2 regions of the Arthrobacter sp. NyZ413 genome follow, and region 1 is predicted to be linked to the other one. Evidence: riboswitches for the same ligand, from Rfam matches in the RefSeq annotation. Region 1 holds a riboswitch; the other holds the start of a gene.
The links. Region 1 has a riboswitch for glycine ahead of lipA (lipoyl synthase). Riboswitches for the same ligand answer to the same signal wherever they lie in the genome.

Region 1 (14,535 bases):
CGAGGATCCGGGCTTCTTCGGCGTCGTCGCGGTAGCCGTGGTCGTCCGGATGGCGCCAGAGGGGCTGCGCCGTGACCAGGGTCCCGGCTTTGTAGTGCCATTCCCAGTGGAGCCTGACCCGGTGGTCCGCGCCGTAGTTGGCCAGCAGGGACAGCGTCGGCACGGCGAGGACCGGCAGTTCCACGGAATGGTCCGCCGCCGTGACCCGCGTTGACTGCTTGAGTTTTGGATAGAACGCGGTGAGGAAGCGCTGCTCGTCCTGTGCCGGGATCCGGAGCCGGGATGCGCCCATCACGAAATCCAGGAGTTCTTCCGACTCCCCGCCTTCGAGCCGTGCGAGCGTAATCAGGTTCTCGGGCGCCACAACTCCCGGCAACCCTTCCTCAACAGGGCCCGTGAAGAACAAGCCGTGCGCGGGGCGCCCGATCAGGCCTGCTGTCGCGGGGTCGACGGCCTCCCCCGCGACGGTGACCGACGCCGCCAACTCGAGTCCGCCGTCGGGCTCGCTGCCGCTGTGGCGGCTCAAATCGAGGCCGACGACGGCGGGCTCCGCGGCAAGGCGGACCGGTTCCGTTCCGCCGGAGTGGATGAGCTCGACGCCGGCCTTTGCGGCATCTTCCAAGAGGCTCCACAGGTTCTTGCCGGCGAAATCGTTGAGCAACAGCCACATGCTTGAGGTGAGCTGGCGATGGTCAGTGGTGGAGTGTGCCGCGAGGAAGGCCTGCATCCACTCGATATGCGCCTCGTTGAACTCGCGTTTGTACCCGAGGTAGCTCAAGTTCGTCCATGAGACGTCGCCGCGGATCCACTTGCCTTTGGCTCCCATCATGACGGGCCGGGCCTTCAATTGCCGGATGCTGCGGACAGGATCGCGGCGGCCTGTGTAGGAGAAGTGCGGAGCAGGCTCTTCGACCTCGAAGGCGAGGGCCAGGGGGAGTCCCTGCCGTTGCGGAGCAGCTCCGGGAACGGCGATCAGCTTGCTGAGCGCCTGCTCCCACTCCGGACGCCGCACGGATTCGCCCGGCCGCGCTGTCTGTCCGACGGCGGGAGCGCTCAGCAATTGGGCCCGCACCACCGGCTGGTCCTCGGCCGCGAAGAGCAGGGCGGCCACATGCTTGCAGTCCTTGCGCACCGGGCAACTGCATACTCCTACCGTGCAGCTCCAGCCGCCCGGCTTGCGGACGAGCTTGGCCGAGGTGGAATACGGCTTGGCGGCGTTTCCTTGGATCTTGCCCAGCATCAAGCCAGTGGCCGCATCGAAGCTGATCCCGCTCACCCGGCCACCCATGGCGTAGGCAAGGCCGGCCGCGAGGGAACGGTCATTGATGGCGGGTGTCTGAATCGCCAGTTCCCAAGAGTCGTCGGGGTGGGAAGGCATTCGGTAACGCTACTTTCGGCAGGAGGCTATCTATGAATCCTAGGGCCCACGGGCCAGCCCTGAAACTTTGCCGGACGTTCACCTGCCCCTAGCCTGCCCGGGCACCGCCCCCGCGTACGTTGAAAGGGTCCGGAGCAGCAAAAGCTTCCAAGCAGTGAGGAAATCCCATGACCATCAATGAGCAGCCCGTCATTCTGACGAAGGACAGCATCGAGGCCTCCGACGCGGACGTTGTGGACGCGAACGTCAACGTGGTCAACGAGATGTACGAGGAACTCCTCAACCACGAGGAAATCGCAAGCAACGCGCTGCGCAGCTACTTTGTGGACTACTACCTGACCCAGGCACTCTCGGGCGGCTTCGCCCAGTACGTCTTCACCGTTCCCGAGCGCGAGGAAGTGGACACCTTTGTCCGCGAAGGCCTCGAAGCCATGGGAGCCACGCGCCACCTCGAACTGTTCAACCGCACCGCCGCGGCGTTCGATGCCTTGAGCGAAGAGGACGCAGAAGCCTACCTTGACGGCGACCTCGACGAATCCGACGAAGCTTCCGAACCCGTCGCGGAACTCGAAGCCCTCGACGGCGAATTCGAATCCCTCCTTGAAACCGAGAACATCATCGCCCTCAGCGCGGCATGGCTCCGCGGCCAGGACGGCCTCCTCTACCTGGACGAGGACGAACTCAAGGCCCACATCGCCGAGCGCGTTGCCCTCATCCCGGACCTGGAGGAGCGCAAAGCCGAGGCCGCCGAAGCCGAGCTCGAGAACGCCCCGGAATTCGAACTCATCATCCGCGAACTGTGCGACGTCGCCGGCTACCAGCTGGACAAGATCACCATGGGCGATCCCAACTTCGAGCACGACGGCGAAACGGTCCTCGCCTGGCACTTCTCCACCGATCACGGCAACTACATCATGATCGAGGAGGACGAGGAAGCCTTCATGATCCACCCGGAGACGAAGGAAATCATCGCCGCCGTCGAGTTCGAAGACGCCTAGGACCCTCGCCCACCTTTGACGCCTCAAGCGCGAACGCCCTTTCAGGTCACCTGAAAGGGCGTTCGCTGTTTGGCGGCAGGACGTGGGCGGGCGTCAGTAGGAGGAAGGGCTGCTGCTGGTCGTGGCCGTCATCATGGAGCCGGAGGGGCTGACCAGGAACCAGATGCCTAACACGCCTTGGCCGTAGGTGTCACCGGAGTCCTCGTCCTTGGAGTAGAAGTAGATGGGCATTCCGTTGATGGTGATCTGCATCTTGCCATCGGCCGTCGGGATGGTGCCGATGGTTCCACTCACCCCGTCAACCGCCGGCATCGTCGAAGTGGTTGTCACGGGAGGCCACGTCGTGGCGCAGGCGCCAGTGCAGGCGCTCTTGCCTGAATCCTTGACGTCCTTGGTGAAGAAGTAGACGCTCTTGCCGTTCGCCCCGACTACTCTCACGCCCATGCTTGACGACGCCGTCTTCAGTTCCGCCATCCCGGTTGAAGAGCTCGACGACGACTCCGAACTCGAAGCTGTTGGGCTCGACATAGAGGCACTAGGGGTGGAGGTGCTCGACGAACTGCTCGAGCTGCCGGAACTTCCCCCGCACGCGGAGAGCGAGACGGCCAGAGCAAGGACGCCAAGACCGGTGATGAGTTGCTTCTTCATGGTGTGCTCCTTCGCTGGACCGGCCGTCGGACGAGCCGGATGCTAACCCCTACGACGCCACAGGGTGAAGAATGGTTCACAGCCTTGAACTTTTTCTGCCGCGGGTACGTCGTATGGCAAGAGAAGGGGAAGCCGAAGCACACAGGAGGCGTGGATGCCGCTTGACGAGGACGTCGTCGCCGCGATTTACCGCGACCATGGCACAGCCCTGCGCCGCTTCGTGCTGAGCTGCATGCCGGACGCCCACTTGGCCGACGACGTCGTGCAGGAAACCATCCTCAGGGTGTGGCAGCATGCGCCGCAGATCACCGGGAGCCTGCGCAGCTACCTGTTCCGCACCGCGCGCAACGTGATCATCGACAATTACCGCAAGGCCCAGAGACGCCCGCTCGAAGCGACGGAATACGACCCCGCGGATCCGGCGGAAGCCACCGAACGCGTGGACGAGCTCCTCAACCGGGTCCTCATGGAAGAAGCCCTCTTGCGGCTCAGCACCGAACACCGGGAGGTCCTGGTAGCACTGCATTACGAACGTTTCACGGTGAACGAGGCCGCGCTGAGGCTCAACATTCCCAGCGGTACCGTGAAATCCCGGGCCTTCTACGCCGTCAGGGCGTTACGCACCATCTTGGACGAAATGGGGGTGCAGCGATGAGCGAGTCAGGACTTCACCACTTGCTGGGCGCCTACTTGCTGGGCGGCTTGGAGCCGTCCGAGGTCCGGGCGTTCGAGGCGCACTTGGAAAGCTGCGCGGCGTGCGGGCAGGAACTCGCCGAACTGGAGAGCCTCCCGGCCCTCCTCGACGCCGTTCCGGTGCCCGACGCCGTCGCGCTCGTGGCCGCGCGCCCCGCCGTCGTCGAACCTCCAGCGGAAGGCCGCCCCGCCGTCGAACCTGGCGTTACCCCGGAGGCCCGCTCACTTTCCGGGGCTTCCAGCGAAACGCTCGCGCAGCCGATCCTCCTGAAGATCGCAGCGCGGCGCCGGAAATCACGACGCCGGTGGGCGGCTGTGGTGTCCGCGGTGGCCGCCGCGTGCCTCGGCTTGGGAGTCCTGGCCGGCCCGCTGCTGAGCCAGCCGCCCAAGCCGGACGCGAGCTATTCCGTCCAGACGGGCAACGGCCTGCAACTCACGGTCGGGCTCGTGAAGAAGGCATGGGGCACCGAGCTGGACCTGGAAGGCCGGAGCATGCCGTTGCAAGGCACCTTGTACCTCTGGGTCAAGGGCCGCGACGGCAAGGAGGAACTGGCGTGCGGCTGGACGGCGACCGCCAGCGGACACATCAAGGTGACGGGCGCGACGCCGGTCCAGCTCGCCGCGATCTCGGGCGTGGAGCTCCGGGACGACAACCAAAAAACGGTCGCGGTGATTTCGGTCCCGGGGAGCTGATTTCCGTCCCGGGGAGCTAGGGGGTCCCCGGGACGGTTTGGGGTCGAAACCGGATCCGGGTGCGGTGCTTAGCTAGGCCGTCGCGCGGTCGTCGGCGTCAGGCGCAATGCTCCACGACGGCACTGTGCTCCACGATGGCGCTGTGCTCCACGATGGCGTTGTGCTCCACGATGGCCTGTCCAGCCGGTTGAAGCTGTACAGGTGGATGCCCGAAATGCTGCCCGGCCGGGCCGCTAGCTCGGAGACAAACGGTTCCGGCGAGTACTTGTCGCCGCTCAGGAGGCGCTTGGCCAAAGCTCCCTTGCTGCTGAGGAACTTCAGGGACGTACCCACACCGATTTGGGTGGCCAGGCTGAGGAGCTTGGTACGGGGAACGGCGCCGGCCACCCCGGCCCACACGGGAAGCTCGACGCCTTCCCGACGCAGGAGCGAGACGTAGTCGAGGACTTTCGGAACGGAGAAGCACATCTGGGTGACCACGTGCGTGGCGAGGTGCTGCTTAGCGAGCACGGCGTCAAGCAGGTCCAGCCCGGTCACGGATGGGTGCCCTTCGGGATAACCTGCAATGCCTGCCGTAATCCGTCCGCCTGAGAGTTCCGCGATGTCCTCAAGCATCGGCAGGCAGGAGCCATAGGGACCTGCGTTCCGGGATCCGTCGCCGCCGATGGCGAAGACTTCCGTGATGCCCGCGGACTCGCAGTCCCGCAGGATTCCCGAGAGTTGGGCCCGGTCCTGCAGCCCATGGGCCGTGAGATGCGGCAGGACGGTGTATCCGAGGAGGCTCAGCTCCACGGCAACTTGCATGGTCCGGGCGATGCCGTGGTGGGGCAGGCAGGTGACCGTCAGCGGCATCGAGGGGGGAACCGACGCCCGGACCTTCTCGACAATGCCGTCGGAGGGAATGATCTCGATCCGGCTGGGAATCATGGTGTGTTCCTGGGTGGTCATGCCGAAGCTCCGTGGTTGAGGAGGGTGCGGGCTTCCTGGCGGGTGGTGCCGGAGTCCTGGATGCCGTCGGCGATGTGGGCAAGATGCGCGGGGATGTCGCGGCCTTTTTTGCGCATGGCGGTGGCCCAGAGGCGTCCGGCGCGGTAGGAGGAGCGCACGAGGGGGCCGGACATGACGCCGAGGAAGCCCAGTTCTTCGGCTTCGGTGGCGAGCTCGACGAATTCCTGGGGTTTGACCCAGCGGTCCACGGGCAGGTGGCGTTCGGAGGGGCGCAGGTACTGGGTGATGGTGATCAGGTCGCAGCCGGCCGCGTGCAGGTCCGCGAGGGCTTCGGAGATCTCGGCCCGGGTTTCGCCCATGCCCAGGATGAGGTTGGACTTGGTGACCATGCCCAGGTTGCGGCCCTGGGTGATGACGTCCAGGGAGCGGTCGTACCGGAACGCGGGGCGGATGCGTTTGAAGATCCGGGGCACGGTTTCGACGTTGTGCGCGAATACTTCGGGGGCGGAGTCGCAGATCGCGGCGATGTGCTCGGGGTTGCCGGAGAAGTCGGGGATGAGCAGTTCCACGCCGGTGCCGGGGTTCAGTTCGTGGATTTTGCGCACGGTTTCGGCGTAGAGCCAGACGCCTTCGTCTGCCAGGTCGTCGCGGGCGACGCCGGTGACGGTGGCGTAGCGCAGGTTCATGGCCTGGACGGAGCGGGCGACCTTGGTGGGTTCGAAGCGGTCCAGGGGGGAGGGTTTGCCGGTGTCGATCTGGCAGAAGTCGCAGCGGCGGGTGCATTCGGAGCCGCCGATCAGGAAGGTTGCTTCCTTGTCTTCCCAGCATTCGAAGATGTTCGGGCAGCCGGCTTCCTCGCACACGGTGTGCAGGCCTTCTTTTTTCACCAGGTTCTTCAGGCCCACGAATTCCGGGCCCATCTGGACCTTGGCCTTGATCCACTCGGGCTTGCGTTCAACCGGGACGGCCTTGTTGCGCTGCTCGACACGCAGCAACTTACGGCCTTCAGGTGCCAAGGTCATGAGGAACTCCACAATTCAGGTGGCACGGGCGCGCCACGATGATCCGGTTCCTCCCCGCTCTGTATTGGACCTGAGAGTTTCCGCGTCGGTTGCCGAAGCAACGGGCGCTTGCACCGTCGGTGAGTCCGGTTTCCCGGGCTGCTTTCCAGAGTTGCCTTGCCGCGGCGGTACAGGGGCCTGAGAGATTCCTGGGGAGGATTTGCTCCTACGGCGCCCGCTGAATGTACCGGCAGGACTCTCCCGCCGCAGATCATAAGCGTGTGCCACCTTTCGGTGGCACATCTCACATGGTATCCGGTGCCCGCAATAGCCGCAAAGGACGGCCCATTCGCTCAGTCGACCGCCACGAGGGGACCGCGACGGCCAAACGCCCAGACTGTAAGGGCAAACAGGCTCAACACGACGCCGGCGAGTGCCACCGCGGTCCAGCCGCCCACGTTCCAGAGGAGTGCCGCCCCCGCGGATCCGATCGCTCCGCCGATGAAGTTGGCAGTGACGTAAACGGTGTTGATACGGCTGCGCGCCTCGTGCGAGATCGAAAGCAGGCGCGTCTGGTTGAGCACGCTCTGCCCCTGGATCGCGACATCCAGGGCGAACACCACCACAATCACGAGGACCACCGAGGTTCCGGCAAACGCCGCGAGCACGAACGAGGCGAGTGCCAGCCCCCACGCGATGCCGGTGGCGGGCAAGGACCAGCCGCGGTCGTGCAGGCGACCCGCGCGCTGCACCGTCACGGCACCGGCGATGCCTGCCAGGCCGAACAGCCCGATCACTTCCACAGGGAAGTGGAACGGCGGACCCGCCAGCAGGAACGTGAGCGCAGTCCAGAACAGCGTAAACGCGGCGAACCCGGCCGAGGACAACGCAAGCGTCCAGCGTACTGCGCGTTCCTTGAGGACCACCGCGCCTACCGACTTCAACAGTTGCGGGTAGGAAAGGCGGGCTTTCGGGGCGAGCGGCGGAAGTGCCCGCCACGTCAGGAGAGCGAGGATCACGACGCCGACTGCCGCCGTCGCGTACACCGCCCGCCAACCGCCGACGGCGGCGATCAGGCCGCTGATGGTGCGCGAGGCAAGGATGCCGGTGAGGATGCCCGCGACGACGGTCCCCACCACGCGCCCGCGACGGGCGTTGTCAGCGAGGTCGCCAGCGAGCGGCGTGAGGATCTGCCCCGCGACGGTCGAGATTCCCAAGAGCGTCACGGCAACCAACAGGAACGCCATCGACGGCGCGACGGCACACAACGCGAGGGCACCGACCGAGGCAAGCATCATGCCCGCAACCAGTTTCCGCCGGTCAACCACATCCCCGAGCGGAACGATGAGCAGGATCCCCGCGGCGTAACCGAGTTGGGTAGCGGTGACGAGCCAGGCCGCAGCCGCTCCCGAGGCGTGGAGATCGGCCGCGATCGAGTCGAGGAGCGGCTGGGACCAGTACAAATTCCCGACGGCGGCGCCCCCGGCCACGGCGAACAGCAGCGTGAGGCCTGTGGTCATGGTCGGACGCTTCGAAGCCGTGGTGAGTGGGGAGGTCATGCGGTGTTCCGTTTCTTCTTGTCCTGCGACGCAGTTCTTGTCCCGCGACGCGGAGAATGCCTTTCGCGCCCGGAATTCCTAGCGCGCCAGTCGATTTGCGCATCGCAAAACCTCCTCCGCGTCGCAGGGGGGCGAAGCCCTACGCCCACTTCCCGGTCAGGACCTCCGCGCGGTCCGTTGCCGGCGCAGGAGCGGGGGAGAGCGCTGAGATTTCCGCGCGGAGTTCCGGCGTCATATCGACGTCGAGTGCGGCAAGGGACCCTTCCAGCTGCTCAAGGTTCCGTGCTCCGATGATCGGTGCAGTGACGCCCGGGTGGGCCATCGCCCAGGCGACGGCGAGGGCGGCAGGTGAGGTGCCGGCGTCGTCCGCGAAAGAAGCGAACCGATCGGCGGTGGCGTGGTCGCTCTCTTGTCCATAGCGGTCCGCGTAGCGGGCATTCTCCACGAGTCGTCCGCCTCCGGGCTGCTGGCCGCCGCGGTACTTGCCGGTGAGGAGGCCGCCGCCGAGCGGGCTGTAGGTGATGACACCAAGGTTCTCGGCCCGGGCAAGGGGAAGGATCTCCACTTCGGCCTGCCGCTTGACGAGGTTGTACATGGGCTCGATGAGCTCGAACCGCGCCAGGCTTTCGCGCGCGGAGATGCCGAGCGCCGTCGCGATCTGCCAGGCGGCCCAGTTGCTCACTGCGGGGTGGAGGATCTTCCCGTCGCGCTGAAGGTCGTCGAGGGCGCGGAGCGTTGTCTCGATCGGGGTGTTCTCGTCGAAGGCGTGGACGAAGTAGAAGTCGATCCGGTCCGTGTCCAAGCGGGTTAGGCTCGCTTCGACGGCCTGGATGATGTGCCGGCGGGAGAGGCCTTGGGCGTTCACGTCGCCGCTGGTCGGGAAGAAGACTTTCGAGGTAATAACGACGTCGTCCCGTTCCTTGGCGATGAGCCCGCCGAGGATTTCCTCGGACGCTCCGCCCCCGTAGACGTTGGCGGAGTCGAAGAAGTTGATGCCGCGTTCGCGGACTTGGCGGTACATCGCCGCTGAGGTTTCCTGATCGGCTTCCGAGCCGAACGACATCGTGCCGAAGCACAGCGGCGAGACGTGGATGCCGGTTGATCCAACGGTCCTGAAGTTCATGGTGTTCCTTTCTGGATCTCCTGCGGGAAGCTGGGGCGTCAGTATCCATGCAACCGCGGTTCGCGCCGATCAGCGAGTGCCCTGACGTTACTGGTTCTGGCAGTACCTCCCACCCTGTTCCGGCCCTGTGTAGCGTTGAGCGCATGGACAATCGGATGGAGGTGCGCGAGTTCCTTTCGTCGCGCCGCGCGAAGATCACGCCGGAACAAGCAGGACTCACGGTTTTTGGCGGGAACCGCCGGGTGCCCGGGCTTCGGCGCGAAGAGGCCGCGATGCTGGCCGGAGTGAGCGTTGACTACTACACACGGCTCGAACGCGGAAACCTCGCCGGAGTGTCCGAAGGCGTGCTTGAGGCGCTCGCCAGGGGACTTCAACTCGACGACGCCGAACGGGACCACCTTTTCGATCTCGCCCGCGCGGCCAACGCCTCCACCCTGGCCAGGCAAAGCAAGCCCCAGAAGCAACGCATCCGCCCCAGCGTGCAGTTCATGCTCGACGGCATCACCACGATTCCGGCGTTCATCAGGAACGGCAGGATGGACCTGTTGGCAGCGAACCGGCTCGGCTACGCCCTCTATTCGCCCATGTACACCGATCCCGTCCGTCCTGCCAACCACTCGCGGTTCATCTTCCTCAATCCCCTGGCACGAGAGTTCTATACGGACTGGAACCTGGCTGCGAACAACAATGTGGCGATCCTCCGCACCGAATCGGGCCGCAACCCGTACGACAAAGGCTTGGCCGACCTCGTCGGTGAGCTGTCCATGCGCAGCGAAGAGTTCCGCGTCCGCTGGGCCGCCCACAATGTGCGCCGCCACTTCTCCGGGAACAAGCAATTCCACCACCCGGTGGTAGGCGAGATTGAACTCATGTTCGAGGCGATGACCCTTGCCGAGGACCCCGGGCTGACCTTGACCGTCTATCCCGCCGAGCCCGGTTCAGCCGCCGAGGAATCCTTGCGGCTGCTCGCGAGCTGGGCCGCGACAGAGCGCATAGAGGAACTCGCGCTGAGCAAAGCGCCCCAGCGCTAGGCGTTCCGGGCTGGCGCCGGGTACCTCAGATCTTGCGGTAGCTGAGGTCGAAGATCATCCGCCCGGCCTCGTGGGCCTTGTTTTCGAAGCTCGTCCGGATGCGGCCATCGAATCGCGGCGCCCAGCCGCCAACGTGGTCCACGCCTTCGTTCGGGCCCGTGTGTTCGGTGCTGACGGGTGCGCGGCCTTCCTTGACGGGTGCTCCGCCCACCATGGATTCGACGCCGGATTGCCACACTTGGGTCAATGGGCTCTCTTCTCCAGCCCGCTCGCCTTGGTGCAGGTTTTCAAACTCGGTGGAACCAGCGAGGACCTCGCGGACATGCACGGCATAGTTGGACCAGTCCGTAGCGATCCGCCACAGCCCGCCCTTCTTGAGCGAGCGCGCCGCGAGCTCAGCGAATGCGGGCTGGATGAGGCGGCGCTTGTGGTGCCGGGACTTGTGCCAAGGATCGGGGAAGAAGACCCACAGTTCGCTTACCGATCCTTCCGGCAGCATGGTGGCGAGGACCTCGGGTGCGTTGGCTTCCACAACGCGGACATTCGTCAATCCGCGGCTATGGATCTTGATCATCGTATTGGCCAGGCCGGGCGTGTAAACCTCCACGGCGAGGAAATCCTTGTCCGGATTCTGCTCCGCGGCGTGGCATACGGCCTCACCCAGTCCCGAGCCGATTTCGACGATGAGGGGAGCTTCGCGCCCGAACTCGGCTCCGGCGTCGAACACGTAATCCGGGTGCACGGACGTGTTGGCGACGTGCCGCGGAACCTGGATGGCCCAGCGGTCCGAGTGCTCATCCCACGCGGCCTGGCGGCGTCCCTGGAGACGGGTCCCGCGGCGGACAAAGCTGACCGGCCGGCCACCGTAGGTGCCGAAGGAGGCCTGGGTGCCGGGAGTTATGGGGCGCGAAGACTGCGTTGTTTCAGGGGGAGTCTCAGGGGATTCTGGGGTTTCACTCATCCCTTCCAGAATACCGTTGGAGCGGCCATGGCCCGGTTGGAGCCTTGCCGTATGTGGATAAGCCGTGAAACAACTTGCGGGCAAAGATCGTCACGGAACACCACACGGGTCTTTCGTGCCGCCGCTGAGCCAAGAGGCGCTCGCGGGAACGTAACGTGGGCAGATCGACCCGCCCAGGTAGACGTGCTGCCAAGAGGTCCTGGCCAGCTCGGCCGTGACCTGGAAGGGCGCACCGTGGTCATCGATCTTCTGAACGGCGGTCTTGCCTGATTCCAGGACTGAGAGCTCGAGGTCGACGGAACAAAGGGACTTCCTGGTGTCGATCTGGACGACCATCACTTGTTGCTGATCCTTCGCCAAGAGAATGGTGTTGTCGAGGAAATAGGGCCTTTCCGTGGAAGCGCCGGCCGGAGAGTACATGGCCGAAGGGTCAGGATCATCGATGTGGAGAGAGACCAGTAACGACGCCTCAAGGAAAGCGGGAGGCGACTCGAACAAGGTGCCGGAGTATGGCGGCTGAGTACATTTGGATACCGGTTTGAGGTCTAGGATCCGGACCGCTTCACTGCGGTTGCCGGACAGGGTCAGTTGCACGTACATGATGCCGGGACTCACGCCGCCCTTCGATTCCAGCCAGGCATGCTGCGCCTCCGGAGCCATGGCGTTCAGCTGGTCCAAGTCTTGGCTCGTGAACATTGCAGTGGCCGGGAAGGCATAGGAGCGGCCGCCCACGTCCGAGATCTTCACCAGGTCCACACGGACTGGATCGCCCGTTTCCGTGAGGTTGTTCAGGACAGTTCCGAAGAGCGGCACCAGCATGTTGGTGATGGCGATACCCAAGGCAGCCACCACCACGCCGCCTAGCCACACTATGGGCCTGGCCCAGAGTGGTTTGGGCTTTTTGGTGGGCCCCGATGTTGTGTCGGATGTGGCCTTGGCCGGCCTCGACCCAACCTTGACCCGCCCCGCCGGTTTCCTGCTGGCTTTCATCGCGCCTCCTGCGAATGAACAGCCTGCCGCCATTTCCTAGCATCATGGTGCGCCGCGGCAAGCGGGATGGAAAGAGGAAACCATAAAGCGGGGAGCGTTCGTGGAACTGTCCGCAGCGGCTGCCAGAATGAAGGTGTGACCCCCGGTTCAAGCGCCCCCAGAAACAGCAAGCCGCAAACCCGCGACCTCCCGTCCGGCGCGCGTACGCGGCAGGAAATTCCCGCAACACGTGCGGGGCTCGTCTTCCTGGGGATCTGCTTGGTGCTCATCGGACTCAACTTGCGCACGGTGTTTTCGAGCTTTTCGGCGGTCCTCCCGGAGGTGACCGCCGACGTCGGCCTCCCGGGCTGGGCGGTGGTGGTCCTCACCACCGTTCCGGTCACTTTGCTCGGCGTTTTCGCCCCGCTTGCGCCGGTCCTCGCCCGCCGTTTCGGGGCGGAGCGGGTGTTGCTGGGTGCCATGGCGGTGCTGGCCGCGGGCCTCCTGTTGCGTCCGGCGGAACTCGGCGCGGCCGGGCACTTGCCCGCGCTCCTGATCGGAACGGCGGCTTGCGGGGCGGCTATTGCCTTGTGCAATGTGTTGTTGCCGGGAGTGGTCAAGCGCGATTTCCCGCATCGCCTCGGCCTCATGGGCGGCCTGTACACGACGGCGATCTGCGCCTCCGCCGCTCTTGGCGCCGGGTTCACCTACCCGATTTTCACGGCGACCCGGCAGTGGACCTCGGCGCTGTGGTTCTGGGCGGTGCCCGCCGTCGTCGTCCTTTTGCTGTTCCTGCCGCTCGCGGTGCGCCAGCACCCCGTCCGCCGCCACGCCGACAGCGGGGGCGCGAACGTTTGGCGGTCCGCCGTCGCGTGGCAAGTGACCATCTTCATGGTGCTCCAAGCCATGATGTCCTTCAGCGTTTTCGCCTGGTTGGCGCCGATCCTGCGCGATCGGGGGATCGACGGCGGTACGGCCGGCTTGATCGTCTCGGTGTCGATCGTGCTCCAGATGCTTGGCTCCTTCCTGGCTCCGGGGCTGGCCGCCCGTTTCAAGGACCAGCGCGCGATCAACACTGTGGTGGCGCTCATGACGGGAGGCGGCTTCGCCCTCAGCATCTTCGGCCCCACGCAGCTCGTCTGGATCTGGACCGGGCTGTTGGGACTCGGCCAAGGGAGCCTCACCGCCGTTGCGCTGACCATGATCATGCTGCGTACCCGGGATTCCCACACGGCCGCGCACCTTTCCGGAATGATGCAGGGTGTGGGCTACGGACTGGGGTCCACCGGGACCTTGATGGTTGGCCAGTTGCACCAAGCCACGGGTGGTTTCGCTGCCGCGGGCCTGTTGTTCCTGGTGGTTGGATCATTGGCCGCGTTCTTCGGTTTCCGGGCCGGCCGGGACCGCTATGTGGGTTAGCGAGCCCTGACAACGCCTTTGGCGCGCGAGGCGGCATAATCGGGTACATGGTCATGCTGGCACCCACGCGCGAACTGGACGGGCTCGACAGGCGGATTGTCGGCGCCCTCCAGGTCAACGGCCGTGCCTCGTGGCGCCGGATCGCCGAGGTTTTGGGGGAGCCGTTCAGCACCGTGACCCGGCGGGGATTGGCTCTGTTGGAGTCGAACATTGTCCGCGTGGCCGGGCTGGTCTCGCTCGGTCCCACCCACCTCGTCGAGGTGCAGTGTGAGCCTTTGCGCCTGGCAGGCATCGCTGAGCAGCTCGCCGAAGACGCGGACGCTTCCTTCGTCTACGCCCTGACCGGTCCCACCCGGCTGTTGTTCGAAGTCCAGGCCCGCCCGGGGCGCCTTTCCAGCCTGGTGCTCGAGGAAGTTCCAGCGCTCGACGGCGTGGTGCAGGTGAGTGCCTCGCCCGTCATGGAGTACTTCCGCACTGTGGCCGAGTGGCACCCCGGTCCGGTTACCGCCGCTGAGACAGCCGCGCTCCAGGAAGTGCCGCCGCCGCTTTCGCGGCCAGTCGCAAGCGCAATGCTCGACGACGTCGATTCCCACCTCGTGCGGCTCCTCGTTGCAGACGGCCGCGTTCCGGTCGCCGAACTGGGGGACGCGGTGGGGCTTTCCGCGCCAGCCGTCCGCAGGCGACTCAATGCCCTCCTTGAGGAAGGCAGCTTGAGCGTGCGGGCGATCGTGGACCCCGTGGACATCGGGCTGCCGATCGAAGCCGTGGTCTGGGTCCGCACCGCGCCGAGCGATGCCGCGGACGTAGGTCGCTTGCTGGCCGAAGCTCCGGGGGTCCGCTATGCCGTGATGGCGATGGGCGAATTCCAGCTCATGGCCAACGTGACGCTCGCGAGCCTGAATGAGCTCCGTGATTTCCTCACATCCTCGCCTTGGGCGGCCCGTGCCCAAGCAGTCCGCAGTTCGCTCGTGGTCCGGGCGTACAAGCGCGGCGGCGTCCGCATGCCCGTCCGAGACTGAGTTTCCTCCCCCTTTCGCTTTCCTTCGTGTGATGTGTGGCGCTGTTGTGAGGTCTACGAAAAAAAGATTTAAAACTAAATTCTATTGTCTCAACT
Region 2 (14,535 bases), 1.5 Mb from region 1:
GCGCATCAAGGAAACCATGTCCGTCCAGGAAACGCTCGCCGGCGTCTTGGGCCGTACGCCCACGGTGTCCGAGACGGCGTCGGCGCTGGGCGTCGAGCGCAGTGTCGTGGAAGCCGCCTTGGCGGACGCCGCACGCACGCTCACTCCGCTCGACGACGTCGTGGTTGATACCGTCGCCGCGGAAACCGTCTCGCCGGAGCACTCTGTCCTTGCCGACGAGCGCATCAAGTACCTCCGCGCCGCAGTCGCAGCCCTGCCCGAGAAGATGCGCTACGTCGTCGAACAAATCTACTTCGACGGCCGGACCGTCAAGGAACTCGCGGAAGAGCTCGGTTCCACCCACGCCGCGGTGTCCCAGCAACGCGCCGAGGGCATCCGACTCATGCGTGACGGACTCGCCATGCACTACGCGGACGATCCCGGGCAGGGCTTCGAGCCGCAATCCCGCATCACAGCCCGACGCCGGCATGACTACCTCTCGACACTCGCCACCGCGACGTTGGGCGGCATCACGCGCGGATTCGCGGCCCATGATCCAGCCCTTAACCGGGCGGTCTAGAAAAGATACTTACCGGCGCCTCAGGCGACGGACGACGGCGACACCGCCGGCGGCGAGCGCGGCCCCCATCGCGATCCCGACGGCGGTCCTGGCCTTCGATGGTCGGGCCGACGGCGCTTCCGGAAGCTCCTGCGCGTCGGTCTTGAGCGTGACGGTGCCTGCGTCGCCGTCGACCCGGATCAGCTGTCCGCTTTCGATGCGGCTTGTTGCGACGGCGGTGCCCAAGACGGCCGGAATGCCGTATTCGCGAGCGACGATCGAACTGTGGCTCAGCGGCCCGCCGACGTCGGTGACCACAGCGGAAGCCATGGCGAACAGCGATGTCCAGGCCGGCGTCGTCATGCGCGCCACAAGGACGTCGCCGGGTTCCATCCGGTCGAAGTCGGCCGGTCCGCCGAGGACCCGGGCGGGGGCCGTAACCCGGCCGCCACTCGCGCCGACGCCTGTGATCGTGTCTCCCGACTGCTCGCGCGAGTTCGCGGGCATCATGCTGCCGAATGCCCGGTTCGCCCACGTGATCTCGGGCAATAGCTGGGGCGGGTTTGCCTTGCGTTGTCCCCGCCACGCCATTTTTCGTTGCTCCACGGCGTCGGTGAGAGAGTCGGTGACAGAGCCGGTGAGAGAGCCGGCGAGGGAACCAGCGGGGGAAGTGCCTGCAGCGGTGACTTCCTGGGTGCGAAGCCAGAAGACGTCGTCGGGCGCCGCGATCACTCCGGCCTCTGTCAGCCGCCTGCCCAATTCCAGCAGCATGCGGCGAAGGAGCGGCCATGCGAGGCCGATGTCGGCAAGGGCGTCTTCCCGGACCGGGACGGTGGCTTGGGCCCAGCCTAAAAGGCGGTCGAAGGCGGCGCGGCGGGCGGGATCGAGCCTGCGCCGCACGATGCGTGTCTGTTCCTCGCGCCGGTTCTTCGCTTTTTCCTGCCGTTCGTGCGGATTGTTCCCTTGGCCGCGCAGGTAGAACTTCAAGGTACTGAGCAGGGGAGAGGGGTCGTCTGCCGGGACGGGGTTGAGGAAGTCCAGGTTGAAGACGGCGTGGCCGTAGCGGTCGAGGTGGGTGCGGAATTTTGCGGACCATTCCTGCCACAGTTCAGGATCCGCGCCGGGAAGCCCGACGTCGGATCCCTCGCCAGTGTGCGTGAGCGCTCGGGCGATGGCCTGGATCGGAGCCGAAGTGATCGCGCCGGCAAGTCCGGGGTGTTTCCTGGTCCACGTCGCGAGGTCGTATAGCGATTTTTCGGCGCGGATCGGCTCGCTGTCGAATCCCAGGAGGAAGGTCAGGGCAGGCGGGTCCCCGGCACGGCGCACGAAGGTTTCGTAGTACCGCCCGAAGACGATCTCGCTTGTCGCCGCGAGCGGAATGACGGACTGCACCGCTGTGTAGTAGACGGTACCGCCGTCGAGTAGTTGCGAGACGCCGTCGAACAGTTCAGCGTTCGAGAGCTCACTGAGTTGCTTCGCTGACCAGTCCTGGACGAGTTTCGCGTAGAGGGGGTGGGAATATTCCCGCCATCCTTGGACGCCCATGTGTGCCTTGCCGCGGGCGAGGGAAACCATGGCGCCGGGGAACTTGGCCATGACCCGCCACATGCCGGAGTTCCGATAGTAGTAATAGGCGTAGCCGTTGATGGTGGGCAGCGCCACGTCGCCTTCCCGAACGGCGTTGCCCTTGAAGGCCTCCCCGAGGAGTTTGGTGATCGACTTCGAGACCGAGCCGTCAATCATGTCGGCGAACAGGGTGGAGAGCGGGTCCGGCAATTGTTCGACGATACTGGCCCGGAAATACAGCCCATCCGGGTAGGGCACGGTCCAGTCCGTGGGGGCATCGCCGGTGGGTTCGGGCAGGGCCGTGATCGGCCGGGATTGGACAACGTGGACATGTCCCGAGGCCAAAGCCCATTCGATGTCCTGGGGAGCCCCGAAATGGTCTTCGATCTCTTTGCCCAATGCGGTTAGTTGGGTAAGTTGTTCGTCGTCGAGGGCGGCGCGCCGGCGTTGCGCATCCGGAACAGGACGTTCGGCCGTGCCGCCGGGAGTGCTGTCCGGCGCGCCGGTGGCATAGACGGTCATCACGTCCTTGTCGGCGATGAACCTCGATTTCGCCTTCGCCGACGACTTGTCCACTACGTAGTCGTCAGTGCTGACAGCGCCGCTGACCACGGATTCCCCGAGCCCCCACGCGGCGCTCACTATGATTTCCTCGCGGCGCCCGGTGCGCGGATTGGCCGTGAACATGACACCGGAAACCTCGGACTCGACCATCACCTGGATCACCACGGCGAGGCTCAACCCCTCTGTATCTATTGCCCGGCGCGCCCTGTAATCCATGGCCCGCGCTGTCCATAGGGAGGCCCAACAATCCTTGATGGCGTCTTCGAGGCCGGCGGGGCGGATATTCAGGTAGGTATCCTGCTGGCCCGCGAAACTTGCGTCGGCCAGGTCTTCGGCCGTGGCAGATGACCGCACGGCGAAGGTTGCCTCGGGGCCGGCGCCCAGGCTGAGCAGCGCTGTATTGATCTCTTGCGAGATCCCTTCAGGAACGACGCCGGAACGGAACAGGGCGCGGATCTCCCGTTCGGCGTCGTCGGAGGATCCTCCCCCGGCCAGTTCCGCGACGCGGGCCGTCAACCCGTTGGAATCCAGGAACGCCCTGTAGGCGTTCGTGAGGATGACGAAGCCCGGCGGGACGGGGAACCCGGCGCGGGCCAGCTCGCCCAGGTTCGCACCCTTGCCGCCCGCGCTGGCGACGTCTCCGCCGTCGATCTCCTCAAACCGTTGCGTGAAAACCATCGCCGATGCTCCCTCGATCCAGTTTCCTGTGCTCATGTGGGCCGGTGCCGCCTCACACGCTACGCCGGGCATCTCCTGAGCGAAAGGCGCCAGCCGATTGACTTCGTCGCGGAGCTGGCGAAGCCCTTCGCCATGAGCCTGCCGGCGATTGTCCAGCCGGCAATTGAGCGGCTACTTCGCCGCCGGTATCCGGCGGAGTACGACGGCGGCGAGGACCGCCGCTCCTGCCATCAGTACCAGCCCGATCGCCGCGGTGATGTGCACGCCGGATTCAAAGGCGGAACGCGCCGCGGCGGTCAGGGCTTCGGCCATCGGCTGGGGGAGCGTCGCGGCGGTATCCATTGCTCCGGCAAGCGTTTCGCGGGAACGTTCGGCCGGGTGTCCGGACAGGCCTGCAGGCAGCAGGAGGTGCTGCTGGTAGGACGCTGTGAGGATCGAGCCAAGAACCGCCGTCCCGAGGAGGGACCCCAGTTCGTAGCCGGTCTCGGAGATCGCTGAGGCCGCACCGGCCTTGTCCGCGGGCACGGCGCCGAGAATGAGGTCGTTGGAAATGGTCTCGGACGAGCCGACTCCCACCGCGAGCAGCAAGAGCGCGGTCAATAGGTATCCGGGTCCTTGGCCATGGTTCCCCGCGGCCGCCACGAGGTAGCCCACCGCGTTCAGGGTCAGGCCGGCGGCGACTACCAGTCCCGGCCGGATCTTCTTGACCACGGGGACCACCACGAGTCCGGCGAGGATCGTCGCGAGCAGCGCGGGGACCATCGCGATTCCGGCTTCCATGGGAGTCTGTCCTTCCACGAGCTGCAAGTGTTGCGCGAAGAAGTATATGAAGCCCGTCATGGAGAACAAGGACAAGATGTTGGCCGTAATCGCCGTGCTGAAGACCTTGTTCCTGAAGAGCCGCACGTCCAACATGGGCGAAACCAGGGAGCGCTGCCGGCGGACAAAGACGACTCCCATGGCCAGGCCGAACACGATGAACGCCGCAGGGCCGGGACCGAAACCGTGCACGGCGGCTTCCTTGATGCCGTAGACAACGGGCGCCATGGCCAGGATGGACAAAGCGACGCTTGGGACATCGGCCTTGCCTGGATTGCTGTCCTTGGATTCGGGGATGAGGAACGGGCCAAAGGCAAGCAAAGGCAGCAGGAGTGGCACGGCCACGAGGAACACTGCTCCCCACCAAAAGTGCTCAACGAGCCAGCCACCGAAGATCGGGCCGAGTGCCGCCCCACCCGAGAAGCCGGCAGCCCAAATCGCGACAGCAAGCCGACGCCGGTTGGGATCCGGGAAGATGTTGCGGATCAGGGACAGCGTTGACGGCATGAGCATGGCACCGAAAATGCCCAATCCCGCACGGCCGGCAATGAGCCATTCGGGAGATGGCGCGAACGCCGAGGCCGCAGAGACGGCGGCGAAGCCCGTGCTGCCGATCAATAGCAGTCGACGGCGGCCAATCCGGTCGCCGAGGTTCCCCATGGAGACCAGCAATGCGGCCAGCACGAGCGCGTACGAGTCCACGATCCACAGCAACTGGACGCCCCCGACGTCGAGCTTCCTGGCGATTTCCGGCAAGGCGAAGGTCAGTGCGGTGTTGTCCACCGCGACCAGCAGTACGGGAAACATCAAGAGGGCCAGGGCCGCCCAATCGCGCCACGGCGCAGTGTTGGACGCGGAGGGAATGCGGGGGAGCTGGGTTGTGGACGGGCTGAACATGGAAATAACTGTACCGTCCGGACGGTATAGTTTCAATCGACCTCGGGACCTAGGGAAAGATGGACACCATGCCTCGAAAACCTGTTGCGCGGGCCGCTGTCCTGGACGCCTATGAAGCCTTGTTGATCGACGTGGGGGAGCGGGCGGCAACGCTGGACGCCGTTGCCAAGCAAGCGGGGGTGTCCAAAGGGGGCCTCCTTTACCATTTCCCTAACAAGGAAGCGCTGATCGCGGCCCTCCTGGAGCGCATGGATACCTTGGCCGCGAAGGACCTCGCGGAAATGAAGGCCGCGCCCGAAGGGCCCGCGGCTTTCTTCATCAAATCGTCCCTGTGGGCGAACTCTCCCTTGGACAGGGTTTTTGTGGCCGCTGCCCGGCTTGTGGAAGTCGCCCACGAGGAAACACGTAGGCGCTTTGCCGGGATCCAGCAGCAGTGGCTCGACCTGCTCGCCGAAGAAGTAGGACCGGAGATGGCGCGTGCCGTTCGGTATATGGGCGATGGGCTGTATTTCAACGCGATGCTGGAAGGCGGGGCCGCCGGCGGAGAAAGCAAGGCCGACGAGAGGAGCGCCGACGTCGCAGCGCTGCTTGCCGCCGTCGAACGCCTTCGCAACTGAACACCTGCGCAGCTGAAACAGCCGGCGCCCTACCCAATTGGCGACCCCATTTGCGGAGCGGCCCCGGACATAGGAGAATTGTCCCTTGTGAGAGCTGTCACCGGCTCGCGCAATCTGACTCACACAACTGAATACGCCTTTGAACTGCGGCGGGAGAGTCCTGCAAGCAAGTGATGCAGGCGCCGTAGGAGCAAACCCTCCCCAGGAATCTCTCAGGCCAATGCACCGCCGCGGCAAGGCAACTCTGGAAAGCAGCAAGCCGTCCCGTGGTCCCGGAACTTCCCGGAACCACGAACAGGATGTGCCGTGCTCACCGACGGTGCAAGCGGGCAATAAAGCCTGCGGAAACTCTCAGGTCCAATACAGAGCGGGGAGGAACCCTGATAGCTGTGGCGTACTTTGCGCCGCCTTAGTAATGGAGTTCCTTCGTGACGGTTAGTTCCACCTCCGCAACGTTTGTTGACCGGCATATCGGCGCCCGCCGCCAGGCCGATATTGACATCATGCTCAAGGCTGTCGGTTATGACAGCGTCGATTCGCTCGTTGATACCGCGGTTCCCAATGACATCCGCCAGGACGTCGCACTGACTCTCCAGAACGCGTTGAGCGAGGTTGAGGTCCTCGCCGAACTGCGCAAGCTGGCGTCCAAGAACAAGACCGCGGTCCAGATGATCGGGCAGGGCTACTACGACACCGTGACGCCCGCGGTGATCCGGCGGAACATTCTTGAGTCCCCGGCCTGGTACACCGCTTACACGCCGTACCAGCCGGAGATTTCCCAGGGCCGCCTCGAAGCCCTGCTGAACTTCCAGACGATGGTCCAGGACCTGGTTGGCCTGCCGATCGCGAACGCGTCCCTGCTGGATGAAGCCACCGCCGTTGCCGAGGCCGTGCTCATGATGCGCCGGGCCAACAAGAACAAGACGGCCCACGATGGCAAGACTGTCCTTGACGCTGATTGCTTGCCGCAGACCATCGCGATAGTGAAGGGCCGTGCCGAGGCGCTGGGCTTCGAGGTCGAGATCGCTGACCTTTCGGCCGGGCTTCCCGACGGCGACATCAACGGTATCGTGCTGCAGCAGCCTGGTGTTTCGGGCAGGGTGTTCGACCATTCTGCCGTGATCGCGGCCGCGAAGGAGCGCGGTGCCCTGGTCACGGTTGCCGCTGACCTTCTCGCGCTGACGTTGATCACGCCTCCGGGCGAGCAGGGCGCGGACATCGCTGTCGGCTCCACCCAGCGTTTTGGCGTGCCGCTGTTCTTCGGTGGCCCGCACGCGGCCTACATGGCCGTGCAGAAGGGCTTGGAGCGGTCGATGCCGGGCCGCCTGGTGGGCGTGTCCAAGGACGACGCCGGAACTCCCGCCTACCGCCTCGCGCTCCAGACCCGCGAGCAGCACATCCGCCGCGAGAAGGCCACCTCGAACATCTGCACCGCGCAGGCGCTGCTGGCGATCGTGTCCTCGATGTACGCCGTCTACCACGGCCCCGACGGGCTGAAGGCAATCGCCGAAACCGCCCACAAGCACGCCCGCACCCTGGCGGCGTCGCTGGCGGCGGCCGGCCTTGAGGTCCTGCACGGCAGCTTCTTCGACACCGTCACCGTCCGCGTCCCCGGCAAGGCGGCCGACGTCGTCGCCGCCGCGGAAGCCAAGGGAATCAACCTGCGCGGCATCGACGCCGACACGGTCGGCATCTCGGTAGACGAGACGACGACGGCGGCAGTACTCGCCGACGTCGCAGCCGTCTTCGGTGCCACGCTCGCCGAATCGGGCGAAGGTTTCTCCCTGGATTCGGCCGTCGGACGTACCTCGGATTACTTGCAGCACCCGGTGTTCAACACCCACCGTTCCGAAACCCAGTTGCTGCGCTACATCCGCAAGCTCTCGGACCGCGACCTCGCGCTGGACCGCACCATGATCCCGCTGGGCTCGTGCACCATGAAGCTGAACGCCACCGCGGAGATGGAAGCCATTTCCTGGCCGGAGTTCGCCTCGATCCACCCCTTCGCTCCGGATTCGCAGACCGTGGGCTGGCGCGAACTGATCGCTGACTTGGAAGCCGACCTGACCACGATCACCGGGTACGACCAGGTCTCGATCCAGCCCAACGCCGGTTCGCAGGGCGAGCTGGCCGGCCTGCTGGCGATCCGCGGCTACCATTTGTCCCGGGGCGATGAGCAGCGCAATGTCTGCCTGATTCCGGCCTCTGCCCACGGCACGAACGCGGCGTCGGCGGTGCTGGCCGGCATGAAGGTGGTCGTCGTGGCCACGGCAGCCGATGGCACGATCGACCACACGGACCTGCAGGCCAAGATAGAGGCCAACAAGGAAGCCTTGTCCTGCATCATGATCACCTACCCGTCCACGCACGGTGTCTACGACGCCGACGTGCGGGAAATCTGCGACTCGGTCCACGCGGCCGGCGGACAGGTGTATGTTGACGGCGCGAACCTGAACGCCCTCGTGGGCCTGGCGCAGCCGGGCAAGTTCGGCGGGGACGTTTCGCACCTGAACCTGCACAAGACCTTCTGCATCCCGCACGGCGGCGGCGGACCCGGCGTGGGCCCGGTCGCGGCCAAGGCCCACCTGGCACCGTTCATGCCCGGCGACGCGAACAAGGCAGCACACGAGGACGGGCACGGCGTGGCCATCTCGGCCTCCCGCTTCGGTTCAGCCGGTGTGCTGCCGATCTCCTGGGCCTACGTGAAGCTCATGGGCGGGGAAGGCCTGACCGAGGCCACCAAGTCGGCGCTGCTGGCTGCGAACTATGTCGCGTCCCGCCTGAACGAGCACTTCCCGGTCCTGTACACGGGCGAGGGCGGCCTCGTGGCCCACGAGTGCATCCTGGACTTGCGCGAACTCACCGCCCGGACCGGGGTCACCGCGGAGGACGTGGCCAAGCGCCTCATCGACTTCGGTTTCCACGCCCCGACCCTCGCGTTCCCGGTCGCCGGCACCCTGATGGTGGAACCGACCGAGTCCGAGGACCTGGGCGAGATCGACCGCTTCATCGAGGCCATGATCACCATCCGCAAGGAAATCGAGCAGGTCGCCAACGGTGACTTCACCGTGGAGGAGTCCCCGCTGCGCCACGCACCCCACACGGCTGCCGCCGTCGTGAGCTCCTCCTGGGACCGTGCGTACCCGCGCGAGCAGGCCGCGTTCCCGGTCCACCACCTCGCCCAGGACAAGTACTTCCCGCCCGTCGGCCGCATCGACGGCGCGGCCGGGGACCGGAACCTGGTCTGCTCCTGCCCGCCGCTTTCCGAGTTTGAAAACTAAAGGATCCCGATATGTCTGAGAACTACACCGCGCTCTATGAAGAGCACAAGAAGCTCGGCGCTTCCTTCACCGATTTCGGTGGCTGGCAGATGCCCTTGAAGTACTCCTCGGAACTGGCCGAGCACCACGCCGTGCGCAACGCTGCCGGCCTGTTCGACCTCTCCCACATGGGCGAAGTCTGGGTGACCGGCCCTGCCGCCGCAGCCTTCCTGGACTACGCGCTCGTGGGCAAGATCTCCGCGATGGCCGTGGGCAAGGCCAAGTACTCGCTGATCTGCCAAGAAGACGGCGGCATCATCGATGACCTGATCACGTACCGCCGCCCGTCCCCGGAGGAAGGCAGCGATAGGTTCCTCGTGGTCCCGAACGCGGGCAACGCCAAAGTGGTCGCCGCGGCCCTGGCCGAGCGTGCCGCCGGTTTCGACGTCGTCGTGGAGGACGCCTCCGCGGCAACCTCGCTGATCGCCGTGCAGGGCCCCAAAGCCGAGGCGATCCTGCTCCGCTTGGTCCCGGCCGCGCAGCACGAGCTCGTGACCGGGCTGAGGTACTACGCCGCGGTCGAGGTGCCCTTCCTCTTCGGCGGGTCCACCACCGAGCTCCTGCTCGCCCGCACCGGGTACACCGGCGAGGACGGCTTCGAGATCTTCGTTGACAACGACTCCGCCGCAGCCCTGTGGGAAGCCATCACGGCCGTGGCCGAAGACGGCGAACTCATCCCGGCGGGCCTGGCCTGCCGCGACTCGCTGCGCCTGGAAGCCGGCATGCCGCTCTACGGCAACGAACTCTCCCGCGAAGGCAACCCCTTCGCCGCGGGTCTCGGCCCGGTGGTTTCGCTCGCCAAGGAAAGCGATTTCGTGGGCCGCGCCGCCCTGGAAACCCTGAAAGCCGAAGGCGCCGGAACTAGCACGGGCCGCAAGCTCGTTGGCCTCAAGGGCCTCGGCCGCCGCGCCGGCCGCAGCCACTACCCGGTGCTGAAGGACGGCGTCGTCGTCGGCGAGGTGACCTCCGGCCAGCCGAGCCCGACGCTCGGTTACCCGGTCGCGTTGGCGTATGTCGACGTCGAACACTCCGAACCTGGCACCGCCCTGGACATCGACCTGCGCGGAAAGGCCGAACCCTTCGAAGTCGTCGCCCTGCCCTTCTACAAGCGCTAAGCAGCTGCGCTAAGCAACAGAGCACCCACTGGAGTTTGTGTACAGGTCACACCCCTTAAGAACGCTTTCAGGGGGCATGATCTGTACACAAACTCCATCAGACCAAAGAGTTTCAAACGTAAAGGAAAAGCGCATGGCAAAAGTTGCACCTGAACTGCAGTACTCCGACGAACACGAGTGGGTCTCCCGCGAAGACGGGAACCTCGTGTCCATCGGCATCTCGGCCATCGCCACCGATGCCCTGGGCGACATCGTGTACGTCGACTTGCCCGAGGTAGGCGCCGCCGTCACCGCAGGGGAAACCTGTGGCGAAGTCGAATCCACCAAGTCCGTCTCGGACCTGTACTCCCCGGTCACCGGCGAAGTCACCGAAGTGAACTCCGCCGTCGTCGACGACCCCGCCCTCATCAACAACGACCCCTACGGCGCTGGCTGGCTGTTCAAGGTCGCCGCTGAGTCGGACGGCCCGCTGCTCTCCGCGGAGGAATACGCTTCCAAGAACGGTGGCGAACTGTGAGCGCCGCAACGGGAACCGCGTTCGAGCAGGTCGTCTCGCCGTCGCTGGACGCGCAGATCTCCGAGCTGGACCCGGAGATCGCGGCAAAGATCGACGACGAACTCGGCCGCCAGCGCGGCGGACTGGAAATGATCGCCTCCGAGAACCACACTGCCGTGGCTGTCATGCAGGCGCAGGGTTCCGTCCTGACCAACAAGTACGCCGAAGGCTACCCGGGCAAGCGCTACTACGGCGGCTGCGAGCACGTTGACGTGATCGAGCAGCTGGCCATCGACCGCGTCAAGGCCTTGTTCGGTGCGGAGTATGCGAACGTCCAGCCCCACTCGGGCGCCCAGGCGAACGCTTCCGTGATGCACGCGCTCATCAAGCCCGGCGACACGATCATGGGCCTGAACCTCGCGCACGGCGGGCACTTGACGCACGGCATGCGGATCAACTTCTCCGGCAAGCTCTACAACGTGGTCCCGTACGGGGTCCGCGAGGACAGCCACACCGTGGACATGGCCGAGGTTGAAGCCCTTGCCCTGGAGCACAAGCCCGCGCTGATCGTTGCCGGCTGGTCCGCGTACTCCCGCCAGCTGGACTTCGCCGAGTTCCGCCGCATCGCGGACCTCGTGGGCGCCTACCTGATGGTGGACATGGCCCACTTCGCCGGCTTGGTTGCCGCGGGGCTGCACCCCTCGCCGGTCCCGCACGCGCACGTGACCACCTCCACGACGCACAAGACCCTCGCGGGTCCGCGCGGCGGCATCATCCTGTCCAACGACGCCGAGATCGCCAAGAAGATCAACTCCGCCGTGTTCCCGGGACAGCAGGGCGGCCCGCTCGAGCACGTGATCGCCGGGAAGGCCGTGGCCTTCAAGATCGCGGCTTCGGAAGAGTTCAAGGAGCGCCAGCAGCGCGTCCTCGCCGGCGCCCGGATCCTGGCTGAGCGCCTGGTCCAGGACGACGTCGTGGCCAAGGGGATCTCGGTTGTTTCGGGCGGTACCGACGTGCACCTGGTGCTCGTGGACCTGCGCAACTGCGAGCTTGACGGGCAGCAGGCCGAAGACCGCCTCGCCGCGATCGACATCACCGTCAACCGCAACGCCGTGCCGTTCGACCCGCGCCCGCCGATGGTCACCTCCGGCCTGCGGATCGGCACGCCGGCCCTGGCGACGCGCGGCTTCAGCGAAGCCGCGTTCCGCGAAGTCGCCGACATCATCGCCGAGGCGTTGATCGCCGACGCCGGTGCCGACCTTTCCGGTCTGCGTCACCGCGTGGAGGCCCTCGCCGCCGCGCACCCGCTCTACCCGGGCGTAGCAAACCTGGGCTGATCTTGGTGGCCCGTTGGGGCCGACATCCTCCGCGTGCTCGGTCGCGAAGACGCCCGCTGGGCGGACGTGACGCTCTCTTGGACGCACGCTTCCGGATGTTGGCCCCAACGGGGCCATCCCGGCGGACCGTTTGCCCGGGCCCGGATCCTCGGGTCCCCGCCGTATCCGAATTAAATTAGTTAGGAACCACCATGGCTGTTGGCGTCTTCGATCTTTTCTCTATTGGGATTGGTCCTTCGAGTTCGCATACCGTGGGGCCGATGCGGGCTGCTGCCGTGTTCGCGGGCGAGCTGAAGGATTCCGGTGCCTTGGAGCGCGTGGCATCGCTGCGGGTGGACCTTTATGGTTCGCTTGCCGCCACCGGGCGTGGCCACGGGACCATGACGGCGGTCCTGCTGGGACTTGAGGGCTACCACCCGGAGCTGATCCTTCCGGATGAAGTTGAAGCGCGGCTTGCGGCAATCGCCGAAACCGGCACGCTGAACTTGGCGAGCGCTGGTGCTTCCGGTGCCGGCAAGCAGCTTCAGTACGGGGAATCGGACATGGTCCTGCACCCGCTCACCGTCCTTCCCCGGCACACCAATGGGATGAAGGTCTCCGTGTCCGACGCCGATGGCGAGGTCCTGCACGAAGCCACCTTCTTCTCCGTGGGTGGCGGCTTCATCGTGCGTGAGGGCGAAGAGGAAAGCGCCCGGAAGGAACTGGAGGAGTCGAAGAAGGAACTTCCCCTGCCGTTCCGCACCGCTGCTGAAATGCTGGGGCGTTGCGCGTCCAAGGGGCTCAGCATTTCGGACATCATGCTCATCAACGAGCGTGCTTCGCGGAGCGATGAGGAAATCCGCGAAGGGCTCCTGCACATCTGGTCTGTCATGGAAGGATGCGTCGAGGTCAGCCTCAAGCGCGAAGGCGTGCTGCCCGGCGGACTGAAGGTCCGCCGTCGGGCCCCCGACTGGCACGAGCGGCTCCTGAAGGAAGACAAGGACCGGGACCCGAAGTACTGGCAGGAATGGGTCAACCTCATCGCGCTGGCCGTGAACGAGGAAAACGCCTCCGGGGGACGGGTTGTCACCGCACCCACGAACGGGGCCGCCGGAATCATTCCGGCCGTCCTCTATTACGCCTTGCACTACGCTCCTGGGATGGACAACGCCTCGCAACAAGACCGCGACGACGTGGTGGTGAAGTTCCTCCTCGCTGCGGGGGCGATCGGGGTCCTCTACAAGGAGCAAGCGTCCATTTCCGGCGCTGAGGTCGGGTGCCAGGGCGAGGTAGGTTCTGCGTCCTCGATGGCGGCCGCGGGCCTGGCGGAAGTCATGGGCGGCTCTCCCGCCCAGGTGGAAAACGCTGCCGAAATCGCGATGGAACATAACCTCGGCCTGACGTGCGATCCGATCGGCGGCCTCGTGCAGATTCCCTGCATCGAACGCAACGCGATCGCCGCGGCGAAGGCCATCAATGCCGCCAAAATGGCGTTGTGGGGCGATGGAACGCACCGCGTCTCCCTTGACGAAGTCATTGTCACCATGCGGGAGACCGGCAAGGACATGAGCGACAAATACAAGGAAACCGCGATGGGAGGCCTCGCCGTCAACGTCGTCGAGTGCTGACGTCAACCTTATGGCGTGCCGGTGCGTGAGCGGGAGCGGGCGGCCATGCCGGACCGAGCAAGGCCGCGGACGCCATGGCAGCGATCGCTGACCAAACGCTGTTGCCGCGGCCGGCAGTGAGCGGCGGAATGGGACGGTAGGCGATCATCGGATCCTCCAGGTTCGGTTAGTGGTATTACCACTGTGCACGGGCGTGCTGGCTGGGAACTTTGGGGAATCTTTGCCTGGGCTGTGAAGCAGTGGATTGGCATGCGTGGAGTTTGCAGTCAAGGAGCCGAAGGCCATCCAATTGGAGTCTGCGGACCAGATCCAGTTATAGGGGCCGATAGACTTGAGAGTGAACGCCTGCGCCGCCCAGCGGTGCCTGCTGCCTCACGTAACGCAACTGATTGGACACGGCCCCCTTGCGAGAATTCACCGCGCGCTTTGCCACCTCCGAGGAAATCGAACACTGGGACAAACACGTCACGGCCAACCCCAACGGCGGAAACCTCCTCCAATCCGAGGCTTTCGCTGAGGTCAAGCAGCATTTCGGCTGGAAGCCCCTGCACCTGGTCTATGAGACGGCGGACTACAGCAGCTTCAACCTGGTCTTGGAGAAATCCTTCCCGCTGCTCGGCAAGCTCTGGTACCTCATCAAAGGACCGGACGTCGCCGGCGTCGAGGACATTCCCGGGATCGTCAAGGCCAACCAGGAATTCGTGAAGCGCGCCAAGCTGGGTGTGTTCGCCATCAAGATCGAACCAGACATCATCCTGGGGGAGGACGCCAAGGCCACCATCGAGGCCACAGGCGTCGTCAAGACGCCCAACCTGCAACCCAACGACTCCACCGCGCTGCTGGATATTTCCCCCGAGGAAAACCAATTGCTGCGAAACCTCCATTCGCGGGGCCGCAACGCCGTCCGTCGCGCCATCCGCGAAGGGGTCGAGGTCCACACGATGGAGCCGACGGAAGAGAACTTCCGTTCAATGTATGCGC

Region 2: it holds a riboswitch for glycine, as region 1 does, so the genes downstream of both, gcvP (aminomethyl-transferring glycine dehydrogenase) here and lipA (lipoyl synthase) in region 1, are expected to answer to the same signal.

What each region holds. Positions count from the first base shown of each region.
Region 1 is NZ_CP155434.1:3,888,446-3,902,980, reverse strand. It holds gene ABCW42_RS18225 (SNF2-related protein) at 1-1,378, opposite strand, end outside; gene ABCW42_RS18220 (DMP19 family protein) at 1,546-2,376, shown strand; gene ABCW42_RS18215 (hypothetical protein) at 2,470-2,814, opposite strand; gene ABCW42_RS18210 (hypothetical protein) at 2,819-3,070, shown strand; gene ABCW42_RS18205 (sigma-70 family RNA polymerase sigma factor) at 3,179-3,679, shown strand; gene ABCW42_RS18200 (anti-sigma factor family protein) at 3,676-4,410, shown strand; gene ABCW42_RS18195 (methylenetetrahydrofolate reductase) at 4,483-5,358, opposite strand; gene lipA (lipoyl synthase) at 5,355-6,380, opposite strand; glycine riboswitch at 6,430-6,534, opposite strand; glycine riboswitch at 6,536-6,633, opposite strand; gene ABCW42_RS18185 (MFS transporter) at 6,713-7,918, opposite strand; gene ABCW42_RS18180 (aldo/keto reductase) at 8,058-9,041, opposite strand; gene ABCW42_RS18175 (helix-turn-helix transcriptional regulator) at 9,185-10,072, shown strand; gene trmB (tRNA (guanosine(46)-N7)-methyltransferase TrmB) at 10,098-11,033, opposite strand; gene ABCW42_RS18165 (hypothetical protein) at 11,124-12,023, opposite strand; gene ABCW42_RS18160 (MFS transporter) at 12,240-13,421, shown strand; gene ABCW42_RS18155 (Lrp/AsnC family transcriptional regulator) at 13,469-14,440, shown strand.
Region 2 is NZ_CP155434.1:903,759-918,293, forward strand. It holds gene ABCW42_RS04420 (sigma-70 family RNA polymerase sigma factor) at 1-559, shown strand, start outside; gene ABCW42_RS04425 (PEP/pyruvate-binding domain-containing protein) at 569-3,382, opposite strand; gene ABCW42_RS04430 (MFS transporter) at 3,518-5,062, opposite strand; gene ABCW42_RS04435 (TetR/AcrR family transcriptional regulator) at 5,131-5,679, shown strand; glycine riboswitch at 5,820-5,917, shown strand; gene gcvP (aminomethyl-transferring glycine dehydrogenase) at 6,108-8,960, shown strand; gene gcvT (glycine cleavage system aminomethyltransferase GcvT) at 8,972-10,114, shown strand; gene gcvH (glycine cleavage system protein GcvH) at 10,248-10,631, shown strand; gene glyA (serine hydroxymethyltransferase) at 10,628-11,947, shown strand; gene ABCW42_RS04460 (L-serine ammonia-lyase) at 12,139-13,554, shown strand; gene ABCW42_RS04465 (lipid II:glycine glycyltransferase FemX) at 13,959-14,535, shown strand, end outside.